DNA from 3 places in the Agromyces sp. NPDC057679 genome. Region 3 is predicted to be linked to each of the others. Evidence: predicted binding sites of a transcription regulator. Region 3 holds the regulator's gene; each other region holds the start of a gene.

Region 1 (4,712 bases), on a different contig from region 3:
GAGGAGACGATCTCGCACCTCGAGGACTTCGTCGAGGCGAACCCCGAGCTGTTCGCCGCCGACGCCTACGTCATCGCCGACATCGGGCCGCAGAAGGTCGGCCGCCCGGGACTCACGACCGCGCTCCGCGGCGACGTCGCCTGCACGGTCACCGTGCGCACCCTCGCGAACCCGGTGCACTCGGGAATGTTCGGCGGGGCGGCGCCCGATGCGATGACCGCGATGATCCGGATCCTCGACACCCTCCATGACGAGCACGGCGACACGGTGATCCCCGGCGTCGACCGCTCCGCCTGGAGCGGCGCCGACATGGACGAGGACGTGTACCGCGAGGGCTCCGCGATCCTCCCCGGCGTCGACTTCCTCGGCACGGGCTCCCTCTCCGACCGCATCTGGGCGAAGCCCTCGGTGACCGTGCTCGGCATGGACCTGCCGAACACCGCCGAGGCGTCGAACGTGCTGCTGCCCTCGGTCACCGCGAAGCTCTCGATGCGCATCGTGCCCGGCTCGGACGGCGACGCCCAGCTCGAGGCCCTCATGTCGCACCTGCGGTCGCAGCGCCCCTGGAACTGCGAGGTCGAGGTCGAGAAGGTGAAGGTGGGTCACGCCTTCGCGGTGGATGCCTCGAACCCGGCGATCGTCGCGGCGGAGTCCGCGCTCGAGGAGGCCTACGGCGCCCCGGTCGAGAACATCGGGAGCGGCGCGTCGATTCCGCTCGTGGCGTCGCTGCAGAAGGTCTCCCCCGGCTCCGCGATCATCCTCTGGGGCGCGGAGGACACCGCGCAGTCGCGGATCCACGCCTCCGACGAATCGGTCGACCCCGGTGAGATCGAACGCATGATCGCCGCGCAGACGCTCTTCATCCGCGGGTTCGCCGAGCGGGCCTGACGCGGGCCGACAGGCCGACGGCGTGACGATGGGGTGGGAACCCTACCTCCCACCCCATCGCGGTCTCCTGAGGAGACCCTCTCGCCGAGCGACCCGAACTGAGCTCGGCGAGCCTGACCCGAGCGATCGATAGGGACATTCCGATCGCTCGGCCGTCGAGGCAAGACGGGCCGGTCCGGTCGGGTCGGACTCGGGTTGTGCTCGAAATGGTAATCCTGTGCCGGGCTCGACGCACCGCCCCCAACTGGGGGTGATTCCGTTCCCGCACACGGCGACGGCCGGTGATCCTCCGATCACCGGCCGTCGCCACCGTCACGTCACGGGCTCAGGGCCAGTCGACGGAGCTCTCGTACTCGTCGTGCCTGCGGAGGTAGGCCGCGATGAACGGGCACTCGGGCACGATGCGCTCCCCGCGCGCGACCGCATCGTCGAGCACGTGCCGCGCGAGGCGACTGCCGAGACCACGGCCCTCGTACTCGGGCTTGATGACGGTGTGGGTGAACACCACCTTCCCGGGTTCGTCGCGGTACTGCGCGAACCCGGCGCGCGCGCCGTCGACCACGAGCTCGTAGCGGTGCCGCTCGTCGAGTCGCGTGATCTCGACGACTCCCGCCTCGGCGGTCACTGCTCGACCGGCTCGACGCGGTCGCCCGCGGGCGAGGGCGTGGACGAGGCATCCGTGTGCTCGACCGCGATCTTGCGCGGCTTCGCCTTCTCGCTGACGGGGATCGTGACGCTCAGCACGCCGTTCGTGTAGTTCGCCGAGATGCGCTCGGTGTCGACGCCCTGCCCGAGGTTCAACTGGCGCAGGAACGAGGCGGCCTCGCGCTCGCGGGTGATCCACTTGACGCCGTCTCCGGCGGCGAGGGTGCGCTCAGCCCGGATCGTGAGCAACTGGCCGTCCACGTCGATGTCGACGGAGCCGGGGTCGATGCCCGGCAGGTCGGCGGTGAGGACGTAGTGGTCGCCGTCGCGGTAGAGATCCATCGGCATGCGACGCGGCCCGCGGCGGGGCTCGAACAGCGCGGACGCGACTCGGTCGAGATCGCGGAACGGGTCGTAGGCGGTGGGCATGTTTCCTCCTGGTCGGTGTTCTTGAGTCATCCCGACTCAACTCTCTACCGAACATAACGCCGAGCGCGTGGGAGGATTCCGGGTCGCCGTGCGCCGACAGCGAACGACCGTGCGAGTGGTGGCGGCCCGACGTCGTCGCGACGAGCGCGATGAGCCAGGCGAACACGAGCGTGAACGCGATGATCTCGAAGACCGTGAGGTTGAACCAGCCGAGGGCGTCGTAACCCGCCATGGCCACGAGCTCGAGCGTCAGCGCCGTGTACGAGAACACGAGGAGCCGACGAGGGATCCGCCTCGCGTACCAGCGCGCCCCGATGCAGAGGAGCGCGAACGCGAGCGCCGCCCCGAGTGCGAACGCGTTGTGGAGGTCGGTCTCGCGGTCGATCGGCACCGTGCCGACCCCCATCAGCCCGAAGCCGACGAGCCCGATGAGCACGCGCATCGTCGTGCGGGCCCCTCGACGGATGGCGAAGCCGCCGAACGCGAGCGCCCGCGTGAGCGCGCCCGACAGCCCGGCCATGCCTGCCCCCGAGACGACCACGGCGACGTTGAAGCACGCCGCGGCGAGGTCGTTCGAGGTGCCGAGCGTGCTGAAGTTGCGCGTCCACCAGTCGCCCGTCGGGGTGATGCTCATGCTCGCGAGGCTGCCGGCCGCGAGCAGCATCGCGACGAGGTTGAAGGAGCGGTACGCCTCGTGCTCGAGCGCATGCCGGTGCAGGCGGTAGGTGCCGAAGCCGAAGGTCGCCCCGAGCAGGCAGCCGATCGCGAGCGGTCCGCCCGGCAGCGGTTCGAAGGCCGCCGAGGTGAAATGCACTCCGAGCAGGGCGAGTGCCGCCCAGGCGAGTCCGTTCGCAGCCGCGCGAGGCCCCGGGGCGAGGCCGGGCAGGCGCAGGTGCGCGATCGAGGCGATCCCGGCGTGCGACGCCGAGACGGCGATGAGCGCGGCGCACACCGCCACCCCTCCCGCGAGTGCGGGAACGAGGCCGACGACGTCGAGGGCGCTCGCGGGATCGAGCGCGGCGGGCGCGAACGCGCGAGCGAGCACGACCGAGATCGCCATGGCGATCAGCAGGGCGTAGAGCCGGCGCACGAGCGAGACGAGGCGGCCCGAACGGCCCGTGGGCTCGACCATCGGCCGACCGTGCCCCTCACGGTCGGCTGCACTCGGATGCATCGTGTCGAAACACGACGCGAACCCCGAGTCGAACGAGACGGGGATCGCCCCCGCGCACACACCCCTCATAGGTCGAACCCTCGATCAACGGGAACCAGGCCTGAGGCGAGCCTACTGACGGCCGCCGATCCGTGTCATCCCGGGGATGGCATCGCTGCCATGATGCGCGGTGGATTCCCAGCCCCCGGCCGCCCGGAATTCGGGGTCTCGACACGTCCTCGGAAACGACGAAGGCGGCTCGCAGAGCTGCGAACCGCCTTCTTCCGTGCGCCCGGAGGGACTCGAACCCCCAACCTTCTGATCCGTAGTCAGATGCTCTATCCATTGAGCTACGGGCGCATGGCTTGTCGCCTGCCGCATCATCTGCGATCAGGCAACCAGGTAACTCTAACGCACCGTTCGCGTTCGCGCCAATCGAGCGACCCGGAGCATCGGCGAGGCCCCGCCGCGGCGCCCGCCTGTGCCCGGCCTCTGGCACTCAGCCGCCCGCGTGCTCGGGCCGCTGCGCGTCGAGCGCGGCGAGCTGGCGCCGGTTCGCGACCTGCCGGTAGGAGGTCTCGATGAGTTCGGCGAGGAGCGCCCAGTCGGTGTCGGGCCCGTCGAGGTCGGTCGCCACCCAGCGGTCGCGGTCGTAATAGGGCGGCCCGAAGAACCGCGCGTCCTGCACGAGCGCGGGGTGCTCGTCGGGGTCGGTCTTCACCACGATCGAGAACGGGCGCTCCATGCTCGCCGAGACGTGCACGAAGATCGGCTTCGCCGCCCGGAACGTCGGGCGGCCCCACGCCTCGACCTCGACCGCCTCGGGCAGGTCGAGGCAGAGCGCGCGCACGCGCTCGATGAGCGGATGCCCGGGGTCGACGACGCGGGGGTGCTCCATGCGGGTCACCCTACCCGCGGGCGGCGACGCCCACCACGGCGGAGCGCCCGAGCGGCGCCCCGCCGTGGCATCCTCAGCCCTTGACCGCGCCGCCGAGGCCGGCGCCGCGGAGGAACAGCCGCTGGAACACCAGGAACAGCGCGACCGGGATGAGCGTCGAGATCGCGAGCGCGGCGAGGAAGACGTCGAGCTCGGTCTGCGACTGCACCGCGGGCAGGCGCACCGACAGCGGCTGCACCGCGGGGTCGGGCAGCACGAGCAGCGGCCAGAGGAAGTCCTTCCAGGCGGCGATCACCGCGAACACCGAGACGACGCCGAGGATGGGCTTCGACATCGGCAGCACGATCGACCAGAACACGCGGAAGGGCCCGGCGCCGTCGGTGCGGGCGGCCTCGAACACCTCGCGCGGCAGCCCGTCGAAGAACCGCTTCACGAGCAGGATGTTGAACGCGTTCGCCGCGGCCGGCAGCCACACCGCCCAGTAGGTGTTGAGGAGCGAGGTGTCGATGAGCGGCGGGTGCAGGATCGTGAGGTACAGCGGCACCAGCAGCACGACCGCGGGGATGAACAGCGTCGCGAGCACGAGCGCGTTCAGCAGCGGCGCGTACTTCGGCCGCAGGATCGACAGCGCGTACCCGGCGGTCGTCGCGATCAGCAGCTGGAAGAACCACGATCCGGCCGCGACCCAGATCGTGTTCA
Region 2 (4,712 bases), on a different contig from region 3:
GAGGAACAGGAAAGAGCCGACCGGCCGACGCGAGTCGCCCATGCCGGTGCGGTTGCGACGCACGGCCTTGGCGACGGCGGTGACCGCGTCGTCCTGCCCGATGACGCGCTGGTGCAGCTCGCCCTCGAGGTCGGCGAGGCGCTCGCGCTCGGTCTCGGTGAGGCGGTTCACCGGGATGCCGGTGGCCCGCGAGATCACCGCGGCGATCTCGGCCTCGTCGATGACGGCGGCATCGGATGCCGCGGCGCGCCCCTGCTCGGTGACCTCGTCGAGCTTCGCCTGCACCTTCGAGATCTCGTCGCGCAGGCGCGACGCCTCCTCGTAGTGCTCGGTGCGCACGGCGGCGTTCTTCTCCGCCTCGAGCTCGCCGAGTCGCGACTGCATCGCGGAGACATCCACCTTCACGCCGAGGCGCAGCCGCAGGCGCGCGCCGGCCTGGTCGATGAGGTCGATCGCCTTGTCGGGCAGCACACGGTCGCTGAGGTAGCGGTCGCTGAGCTCGACGGCGGCGCGGATCGCAGCATCCGTGTACTCGACGCCGTGGTGCTGCTCGTACGCGGGCTTCAGGCCCTGCAGGATGAGCACGGCGTCCTCGATCGACGGCTCGCCCACGCGCACCGGCTGGAAGCGACGCTCGAGCGCCGGGTCCTTCTCGATCTTGCGGTACTCGTTGAGCGTGGTCGCGCCGACGAGGTGCAGCTCGCCCCGCGCGAGGCGCGGCTTCAGGATGTTGCCGGCGTCCATGCCGCCCTCGCCTGCGCCACCGGCGCCGACGACGGTGTGCACCTCGTCGATGAAGACGATGAGGTCGCCCTTGTTGGCGGCGATCTCCTCCATCGTCTTCGTGAGGCGCTCCTCGAAGTCGCCGCGGTAGCGGGTACCGGCGAGCATGCCGGGCAGGTCGAGCGCGATGACACGCTTGCCGAGCAGGGCCTCGGGCACGTTCTCCTCGACGATCGCGCGGGCGAGGCCCTCGACGATCGCCGTCTTGCCGACGCCCGCCTCACCGACGAGCACGGGGTTGTTCTTCGTGCGGCGCGACAGGATCTCGATCGTCTGCTCGATCTCGTCGGCCCGGCCGATCACGGGGTCGAGCTCGCCGTTCGCGGCCCGCTCGGTGAGGTCCATGCCGAACTTGTCGAGCATCGGGGTGTCGCTCTCGGCTTCCGCCGGTTGAGGAGCGCCCGACGAAGTCGGACGCGTCTCGAAACCGGTCTCCGCGTCGTGCTCACGCATCCCCTGGGTGAGGGCTTCAGCAGTAACCCCAGCCCGAGCCAGCACCTGCCCAGCAGGCGCATCCTGCCCGAGCACGAGCGCGAAGAACAGGTGCTCAGGATCGATGTACGTCGACCCGCTCGAGCGCGCCACCTGGTAGCTGTGGAACAGCGCGCGGGAGGCCGACGGCGTGATCGTCGCCGCATTGATGTCGGCAACATCGGATGCCGCAGGCAACCGCGCCTCGGTCGCCGTGATGATGCGCTCGGGGCTCGCCCCGACGCGTCGGATCGCCTGCTGCACGCTCTCGTCCTCGACGATCACGCGCAGGATGTGCAGGGCGTCGAGCTCGGTCTGTCCGCGCTCGAGGGCGAAGCGCCCGGCCTGCTGAAGAATGCTCTGGGTGCGCGCGGTAAGGAACCGGCTGAGGTCGATCGACCGCGCCTGTCGCGCCTGCTCACCCGCGAGGTATCGGGCAAGGAACTCGTCGAACGAGCTTGCGCCGGCCTCGTTGAAGTCGTTGGGCACCTGGCCTCCTGGTTGAAGTTGAGTGTGGTTCGCTCAAGTTCAACGCGGGGAGCGCAGCCGTATTCCCTCATCAGTGACGTCCATTGACGGCCTTAGCAGGTGGCTGTCTGTGTCTTGCACCATTTCCACCCGAATGCGATCCTCGACCCCGAGACGAAACACAGGCTTGTCCCAATGAGCGCTGGAGACCCAAAACCTGAGCGAGGGCATCCGAACGGGTCAGCGGAGGGATACCCCGAACTCGCGATGCAACTCTTCGGACTGCGCCGTCGACATGTACATTTCTGACGCGAACGGGTGATCGTCCATAGTTATCACGGCCGCGCGCGCGAGTATCGCCAGACAACGGTCGAGTGCCAAAGAACCAGCCGCAGTGGAAAGCCATTCCGGGCCAATCGAGTTTTCGCTGGGAGTGCAAATGTCTAGCAGCTGGCTGTCCACCTCACCGCTACCGATGTCATCCAGGCTTGTGCTCATCACGGTTCGCAGGGATTCCAGTTGGCGGGCCAAAGGATCGTCGGCCTGAACAGAACGGCCCGAGGGAAATCCACCATCGAGCGTGGCAAGCATAGAAGGATCCAGTCGAAGCGCTACGCGCAGACTAGGCCAATACTCGATAGGACTGCCAGCCTCGAGCAGTCGCGCTGCAATTTCGCTGTCATGACCATAAGGCAGCTGCGGATTTCGCCCCACGGTGACCGCAAACGCGCCGAGATCCACGCCATCCGACAGACATCCAATCCAATCGAGCGGCGCCGAGTATGCCCACACCGCGGCCTCGTCTGACAGCAGCCAATCGACATCGAAATCAATCACCCGCTCACCCGCACGCATTTCATCGATCGATGTCGGAATGGTCGCGGCGAGGCGCCACAGCTGCGCCCTCGAATTAACAGTCTTGGCGGAGTCAAATGCAACGCGTACGTTCGCAAGCAGGTCCTTCAGTGAGGCCGTGTCGGGCTGCGGGCGATATCGCCCGAGTAGCAGCGATGCCGGGAGGACTATGCCCCTGCGGCCGATCGAGCTTGAGATAGGGAGTCCCCAGTCCGGGACCTCCGGGTCTTCAACAAGGTCTTCCCCAAGCTCGTGCACGGAAAGCGGACTACTGAAACGCTCCTCTGCTTCCAGCCAGTCGGCCTGGTCTCCCAGCAGTCCACGTCTCGCATACCTCGCGAGCTGCTGCAGACGCTCGCCCCTCGTATGCTCCTGCCGCCGCGCCAGGATGGCTGCATCGTTCAAACACGCGTGGACAACCCATGGGACCCCGCTGATTGAGATGTTCTGGTACCAGTCCGCTTCAGAAAGGGCATCGAGTGCTGCGGCGAGCGTGTCACGCGTCGGCGAAACCACAAACCGCGAGAGCGCTCGCACCGAGCCCAGCTCCGGGGTTTGGGGTTCGACGGACGTGAGCGACCGCCAGACGGTGTCGTCCTGGCGTACACCCATGAACTGCCCGAGCCTGACGGTCGAGCCCGAATCAAGCTGCACGGATATTGATACATTGCGCCTTACGGCAAATCCAGCTAGCACAGGAAGAGCGAGGGCCCACGGAAGGCCATTCTCGGAGTTGAGATCGTCCTGGAGGGCGACTCTCATCGGCAGGTGCCCCATCGCTTGGCCCGACAGCGGGTCGCATGAACGAGAGAAACCTGCAATCGTCGAGCTCCGGCCCAAAGAGGGTTCGATCATGGTGAGTGCTCCCAGCGGCCGCTTCGCTCGGGCCGGGCTGTGATTCGCGATGGACTCAAGCTCATTGACCGCATCTAGTGCGTTCAACACCATCGCACGATTGAGCCACGTCGACGTTCCCGCTGGACTCGCCGACGCCGCGCGATCGAGCAACACTCGGGTCGACTCGTTGTCACCAAGGTCGCCAACTCTGGCAAGATCCGACTCGAACGGCCCGTCGATGAGCTCGGCCACAGTTGCGGCGAGTGTGCGAGCGTGCATCGGCTGGGACGCGGCCGCTCCGTCATGCAGAACATCCAGCGCCAGATATGACCCAGGCTTGGTGACCTTGAAAACGTGGCTATGGCGATTCAAGTCTGCGCAGAGGATGGAGACGTCGGACCGCAAGTGCGCCCGCGTCGCGAAAATGCAACCGATCGCAAAGAGGGTGACGTTTCTCCAGTATGCGCTGCGAGCGATCTCTTCGATAGCGGAGATGACTTTACTCTCGGGGAGATTCACGATGTACTCGCCAGCCATGAACTCCTGAAGACTCCGAAGCTCGAATCCGATCCGCTCAGCGTTCAGACGTGTCAAGAATACGAGGCGATCAGTCACGAGCGTCGCAAAATCGTCTCTCAATCTCTCGACCTCCTGCTCGGAGTGCCCCTGTGACTCGAAGTGATCCGCGATCAGACCCTCGAACTCAGGTGCTGTGAGATATGAAGACGTATCGCCGGGGCCCGCCCCGCGCTTCTGCAACAGGTGGCCGATACTCCGATGCAGTTGCGACACGTCCGTCTCATACGTCTGAAGCAGTTCTGCCAGTGGCCCTCCCTTCTCCTGTTCGCGCTGCGAGATCACTGAGTAGTAGGCCGAGAATAGCCTCCAACGGTCGCGCGGGGCCTTGCCGATCTTCTCCAAGAGAACCGTCAAGATGGTCACCTGGAGCGGCGACTGGAAGAGTCTTGCTGTGAAATCTTCGCGACTCGCGCGCTCCAAACGCTCCATCGTCTTTTCTGACTGCTGCGTCCCGACGCCCGTTCGCACAGCAACAAGGCCAGCTGCATACGCGAGCGCTTGATCTACATCCAACGGCACGAGTTCGAAGTGCCGAAATACCTTCGGCGAGAACTCAGCGCTGTATCCCTGGGGGCGAGTCGTCGCCATCGTGATTAGGTCAGCACCGAGCATCTCAGCCTCAAGATAGAAATCCGCGAGGCACTCGAGTACTTCAGCCCGATTGCTCGAGGCTGGGACCTCGTCTAGCCCGTCCACAAACAAGACCCAGGGATACTTCC
Region 3 (4,712 bases):
GCCGTGGTCGAGACCGGCATGCGCACGCAGATGGGCCGGATCGCCTCGCTGCTCACGCAGGTCGGCGACAAGAAGTCCCCGCTGCAGCTCGAGCTCGACGGGCTGACGAAGGTGCTCGGCATCATCGCCTGGAGCGCCGTGCTCGTCATCGTCATCATCGGCTTCGTGCGTGGGCAGAGCCTCGACGAGCTGCTGTTCCTCGCCACGGCCGTCGCGATCTCCGCGATCCCGACGGGCCTGCCCGTGTTCGTGCAGAGCCTCCTCGCGTGGGGCGCGTCGAAGCTCGCGAAGGAGCGCGCGATCGTCGCGTCGCTGAACGACGTCGAGACGCTCGGCGCGACGAGCGCGATCTGCTCCGACAAGACGGGCACGCTCACCCTCAACAAGATGACGGTGCGCACCGCCTGGTTCGGCGGCAACACCTACCGCGTCACCGGCGAGGGCTACTCGTTCGACGGCAAGGTGCTCGGCACCTCCGACGAGCCGCTCGACGCGCCGACGCTCGGACTCGCGGTCAGCCTGCCGAACGACGCGACCGTCACGGCCGAGGGCGAGGTGGTGGGCGACCCGACGGAGGCCGCGCTCGTGGTGCTGGGCGCGCGACTCGGCATCGACGCCGACCAGGCCCGCAAGGACTACCCGCGCCTCGCCGAGGTGCCCTTCGACTCCGACTACAAGTTCATGGCCACCCTGCAACGGGTTCCGGTGCGCGGCGAGCAGCGGCTCGTGCTCCTCGTGAAGGGCGCGCCCGACGTCGTGCTCGGGCGGTGCACGACGATGCTCGGCGAGTCGAGGGACGTGGAGCCCCCCGCCGCCGATTCGGCGACCGCCGAGCTCGAGCGCATGTCGGCCACCGGCCTCCGCACGCTCGCGATCGCCGCCCGATTCCTCGACGACGGCGACGAGGGGTCCGTGGCGGCGGACCCGATGTCGTGGGTCTCCGAGCTCGCGCTCATCGGCATCGTCGGCATCGTCGACCCGCTGCGCCCCGAGGCGAAGGCCGCGGTCGACATCGCCCACCGCGCCGGCATCGACGTGCGCATGATCACGGGCGACCACGCCGTCACCGCGGGAGCGATCGGCGCCGAGCTCGGGCTGGGCTCGGGGGCCGTGAGCGGAGCCGATCTCAAGCAGATGAACGACGAGGAGCTCCTGCAGCGGCTGCCCGACCTGCACGTGTTCGGCCGGGTCACCCCCGACGACAAGCTCCGGCTCGTCGGGCTCCTCCAGTCCGAGGGCGCCATCGTGGCCATGACCGGCGATGCCGTCAACGACGCCGCGGCGATCAAGCAGGCGAACATCGGCGTGGCGATGGGCTCGGGCTCCGAGGTGACGAAGCAGGCGGCGAAGCTGGTGCTCACCGACGACAACTTCGCGACGCTCGTGCATGCGGTGGAGCTCGGTCGCATCGTCTACTCGAAGATCACGGCGTACCTGCGCTTCCAGATGACGCAGCTGCTCAGCCTGATCATGCTGTTCCTCGCCGCGAGCGCGTTCTCGATCGCCGAGGGCGTCGCCCTGTTCCCGGCGCAGGTGCTGTTCATCAACTTCTTCGTGGCCCTGTTCGCGGTGATCGCGATCGCCGCCGACGCGAACCCGCCCGGCATCATGAACCACCCGCCGCGCGATCCGAAGGTCGGCGTCGTCAACCGCGTCTCCCTCGTCGAGTGGCTCGTCTACGGCGCCGTCATCTTCCTCATCGCCCTCGTGCCGCTCGTGTGGGGCCCCGACGTGCCGAGCCCGGTCGAGCCGACGGCGTCGATGACCATGTCGTACGTCGTGCTCGGACTCGCCACCGTGCTGAGCGCCCTGCTCATGCGGCGCACGCCCGAGTCGGGCCTGCTGCCCCCCATCGCCGCGGTCGCGAAAATCCTGGTCTGGCCGGTCGTGCTCATCGTGGCGTCGACCGAGCTCGGGCTGTTCCAGCGGATGCTCGGCACGGTGTCGCTGACGGGCTGGCAGTGGCTGCAGTGCATCGGTCTGACCCTGATCCTCCTGGTCGTCGTCGAGGGCGACAAGTGGCTCCGGCGTCGCCGGATCGCAAGCCGTCCGGCCGCGGCCCCGGTGGCCGCCGCCGGCGTCCGCTGAGTCCAGACCGCACGCGCGATTCGCCGGCCACCGAGTTCGCTGGGTGCGGCTCCCGGCCGCGTTTGCTACCCTCGGTGCCGCATGCAGGACGCACGAACCGGGGGATGGCGGGCGGCGCGGCAGAAGGTCGCGACGCCCGTGACGCGTCCCCAGCGTGACGCGGCGACCCGATCGCGCTCGCCCCGCCGATCGCTCAGCGCAGCCGCCGTGGTCTCGGTGTTCGGACTCCTCGCGGGCCTCGCGCTGGCGCCGCTGCCGCAGCCGGGCGGCCCGCTGCCGACCGCCGCAGCCGATGCCGCCCTGCAGGGGGACGGGCAGGCGGTGCGAGTCGGTGCCGAGGTCGCGGCTCCGGCCGTCTCGCGCGAGTCCTACGTCGCGACGACCGGCTCGCAGACGCTCGTCGCCGGCGGCACGAACGTCGATTGGGCCAAGCTCGTGCTCATCGAGGGCGGCTGGCCGCTCAGCGACGAGAACGTGACGTTCATGATGCGATGGATGCGGCAGGAGAACGGCGCCGACAACTGGTGGAACCGCAACAACCCGCTGAACAACGGTCAGGGTTCCGGGGGCGGTTCGGGCCTCGGCAGCTACCCCACCCTCGTCGAGGCCGCCTACTACGCGGCGGAGAACCTGCAGTCGGGTCGCTATCCCGAGGTCGATGCGGCGCTCGCACGCGGCGACTCGGCGGACGCCACCGCGCAGGCGATCTGGGCCTCGGCCTGGGCGTCGAGCCACTACGGCTACGGCACCCATTGGAGCTCGCGGCCCTACGAGGTCATCGCGGCACCGCCCTCGGCCTGGGGCCGCTGAGTCGGGCTACCCGCGCTCGAGCGGCCGCCACACGACGACCGCGTTCTCGCGGCGCACCCGGGTGCCGGCCTTGAGGCTGATCACCTCGCCCGCCGAGCCCGCCGCGAAGACGCGGCGACCGGGCCGGTTCAGCATCTCATCGGCGAGCGCGCCCTCGAGTTCGCGCACGCGCGCGCGAAGGGTCGCCACCTCCTCTTCGAGGCCGAGCACCCGCCGGATGCCCTCGAGGCTCACCCCTTCGCTCGAGAGCTGGGCGATCTCGCGCAACTGCGCGACGTCGTGCATCGAGTAACGACGCGACTTGCCCGCGGTGCGCGTCGGCGAGACCAGCCCGAGCCGGTCGTACTGGCGCAGCGTCTGGGGGTGCATTCCCGCGAGCTCGGCCGCGACGGAGATCACGAAGAGCGGGCTCCGCTCGTGCACCTCCATCACCTAGCCCTTCGCCTTCGCGAGCAGTTCGTCGCGGGGGTTCTCGTCGGGCATCGCCGCGACGAGGGCCTCGACGGCGGCCTGCGCGTCCTTCGAGAGGTGCGAGGGCACCGCGATCTGGACGACGGCGAGCAGGTCGCCGGTGCCCTTCTTCGTCTCGACGCCGCGACCCTTCACGCGCAGCACGCGGCCGCTCGGCGTGCCGGGGGCGACGCGGAGCTTCACGGGGTCGCCGCCGAGAGTGGGCACCTGGATGGTCGCGCCGAGCGCCGCCTCCGCGAAGGTCACCGGCACGGTGACGCGGAGGTTCAGGCCGTCGCGCTCGAAGACGGGGTGCTTGCGCACATTGACGGTGAGGATGAGGTCGCCGGCCTCGCCGCCGTCGGGCGAGGGATGCCCCTTGCCTCGCAGGCGGATCTTCTGGCCGTCCGAGACGCCCGCGGGGATGCGCACCGTGAGCGGCTTGCCCTCGGCCGTCTGCAGGGTGACCTGGTCGCCCTTGGTCGCGGTGATGAAGTCGAGGGTCGTCGTCGCGGTGACGTCGCGACCGGGCGTCGGGCCGCCGTAGCCACGGTAGCCGCCCGAGGGCTGGCCGAAGCGGCCCCCGCCGAAGAGCCCGCCGAGCAGGTCGTCGTAGTCACCGCCCTGCTGGAAGGTGTACGACTGGCTGCGGCCGCCGCCCTGGCCGAACATGCCGCCGAAGACGTCGTCGAACCCGCCGTTGGCGCCGCCGGCGCCCGGCGCGGTGAATCGCGCACCGCCGCCCATCGCGCGGATCGCGTCGTACTCCTTGCGCTGCTCGGGATCGGAGAGCACCGAGTTCGCCTCGCTGATCTCCTTGAACTTCGTCTCGGCCGCGGCGTCGCCCGGGTTCTGGTCGGGGTGGTACTTGCGTGCGAGCTTGCGGTAGACCTTCTTGATCTCCGCGTCGCTCGCGTCTTTGGAGACGCCGAGCACCTGGTAGAAGTCCTTGTCGAACCAGTCCTGACTGGCCATCGGCACCTCCTTCCTCTGAGTCTGTCCGAATGTGGAACGCCGGTCGAGTAGCGGAGCGCATCGAGACCGCTGACGGGTCCCGATCCGCTCCGTCGTCGCTACTCGACCGGCGGGGGGTGACGGCTACGCCGCCGGTGTCTTGACGACGACCTTCGCGACGCGCAGCTGCACGCCGCCGAGCGTGTAGCCGGTCTCGACGACGTCGGCGACCGTGTCGATCTCGACCTCGTCGCTCGGCTGCTGGAAGATCGCCTCGTGGCGCTGCGGGTCGAACGGCTCGCCGACCTCGCCGAACGCGGCGAGCCCGAGCTTCTCGACGGCGCCGCGGAGCTTCGCGGCGATCGTCGCGAACGCGGTGTCGCCCTCGAGGTCGCCGTGCTTCTCGGCCC

Evidence for each region. Region 3 encodes HspR, which represses chaperone genes until heat shock. Its sites were predicted from a motif close to AAGTTGAGTCNNNNNGACTCAACTT; they were not measured.
Region 1: a site for HspR is predicted at 1,981-2,005, ahead of ACFVAJ_RS05945 (Hsp20/alpha crystallin family protein). Genes of this name have one in related genera too.
Region 2: a site for HspR is predicted at 1,759-1,783, ahead of ACFVAJ_RS03385 (ATP-dependent Clp protease ATP-binding subunit). Genes of this name have one in related genera too.

Annotation. Positions count from the first base shown of each region.
Region 1 covers NZ_JBHVIK010000001.1:1,323,623-1,328,334, forward strand. Annotated here, with positions in the region: gene ACFVAJ_RS05935 (M20/M25/M40 family metallo-hydrolase) at 1-888, shown strand, start outside; gene ACFVAJ_RS05940 (GNAT family N-acetyltransferase) at 1,214-1,513, opposite strand; gene ACFVAJ_RS05945 (Hsp20/alpha crystallin family protein) at 1,510-1,962, opposite strand; partial or broken gene ACFVAJ_RS05950 (DUF998 domain-containing protein) at 2,111-3,205, opposite strand; tRNA gene ACFVAJ_RS05955 (tRNA-Arg) at 3,403-3,475, opposite strand; gene ACFVAJ_RS05960 (MmcQ/YjbR family DNA-binding protein) at 3,615-4,013, opposite strand; gene ACFVAJ_RS05965 (carbohydrate ABC transporter permease) at 4,087-4,712, opposite strand, start outside.
Region 2 covers NZ_JBHVIK010000001.1:760,205-764,916, forward strand. Annotated here, with positions in the region: gene ACFVAJ_RS03385 (ATP-dependent Clp protease ATP-binding subunit) at 1-1,743, opposite strand, end outside; gene ACFVAJ_RS03390 (NACHT domain-containing protein) at 1,963-4,712, opposite strand, start outside.
Region 3 covers NZ_JBHVIK010000002.1:260,260-264,971, reverse strand. Annotated here, with positions in the region: gene ACFVAJ_RS08150 (cation-translocating P-type ATPase) at 1-2,088, shown strand, start outside; gene ACFVAJ_RS08145 (hypothetical protein) at 2,170-2,898, shown strand; gene ACFVAJ_RS08140 (heat shock protein transcriptional repressor HspR) at 2,905-3,327, opposite strand; gene ACFVAJ_RS08135 (DnaJ C-terminal domain-containing protein) at 3,331-4,323, opposite strand; gene ACFVAJ_RS08130 (nucleotide exchange factor GrpE) at 4,447-4,712, opposite strand, start outside.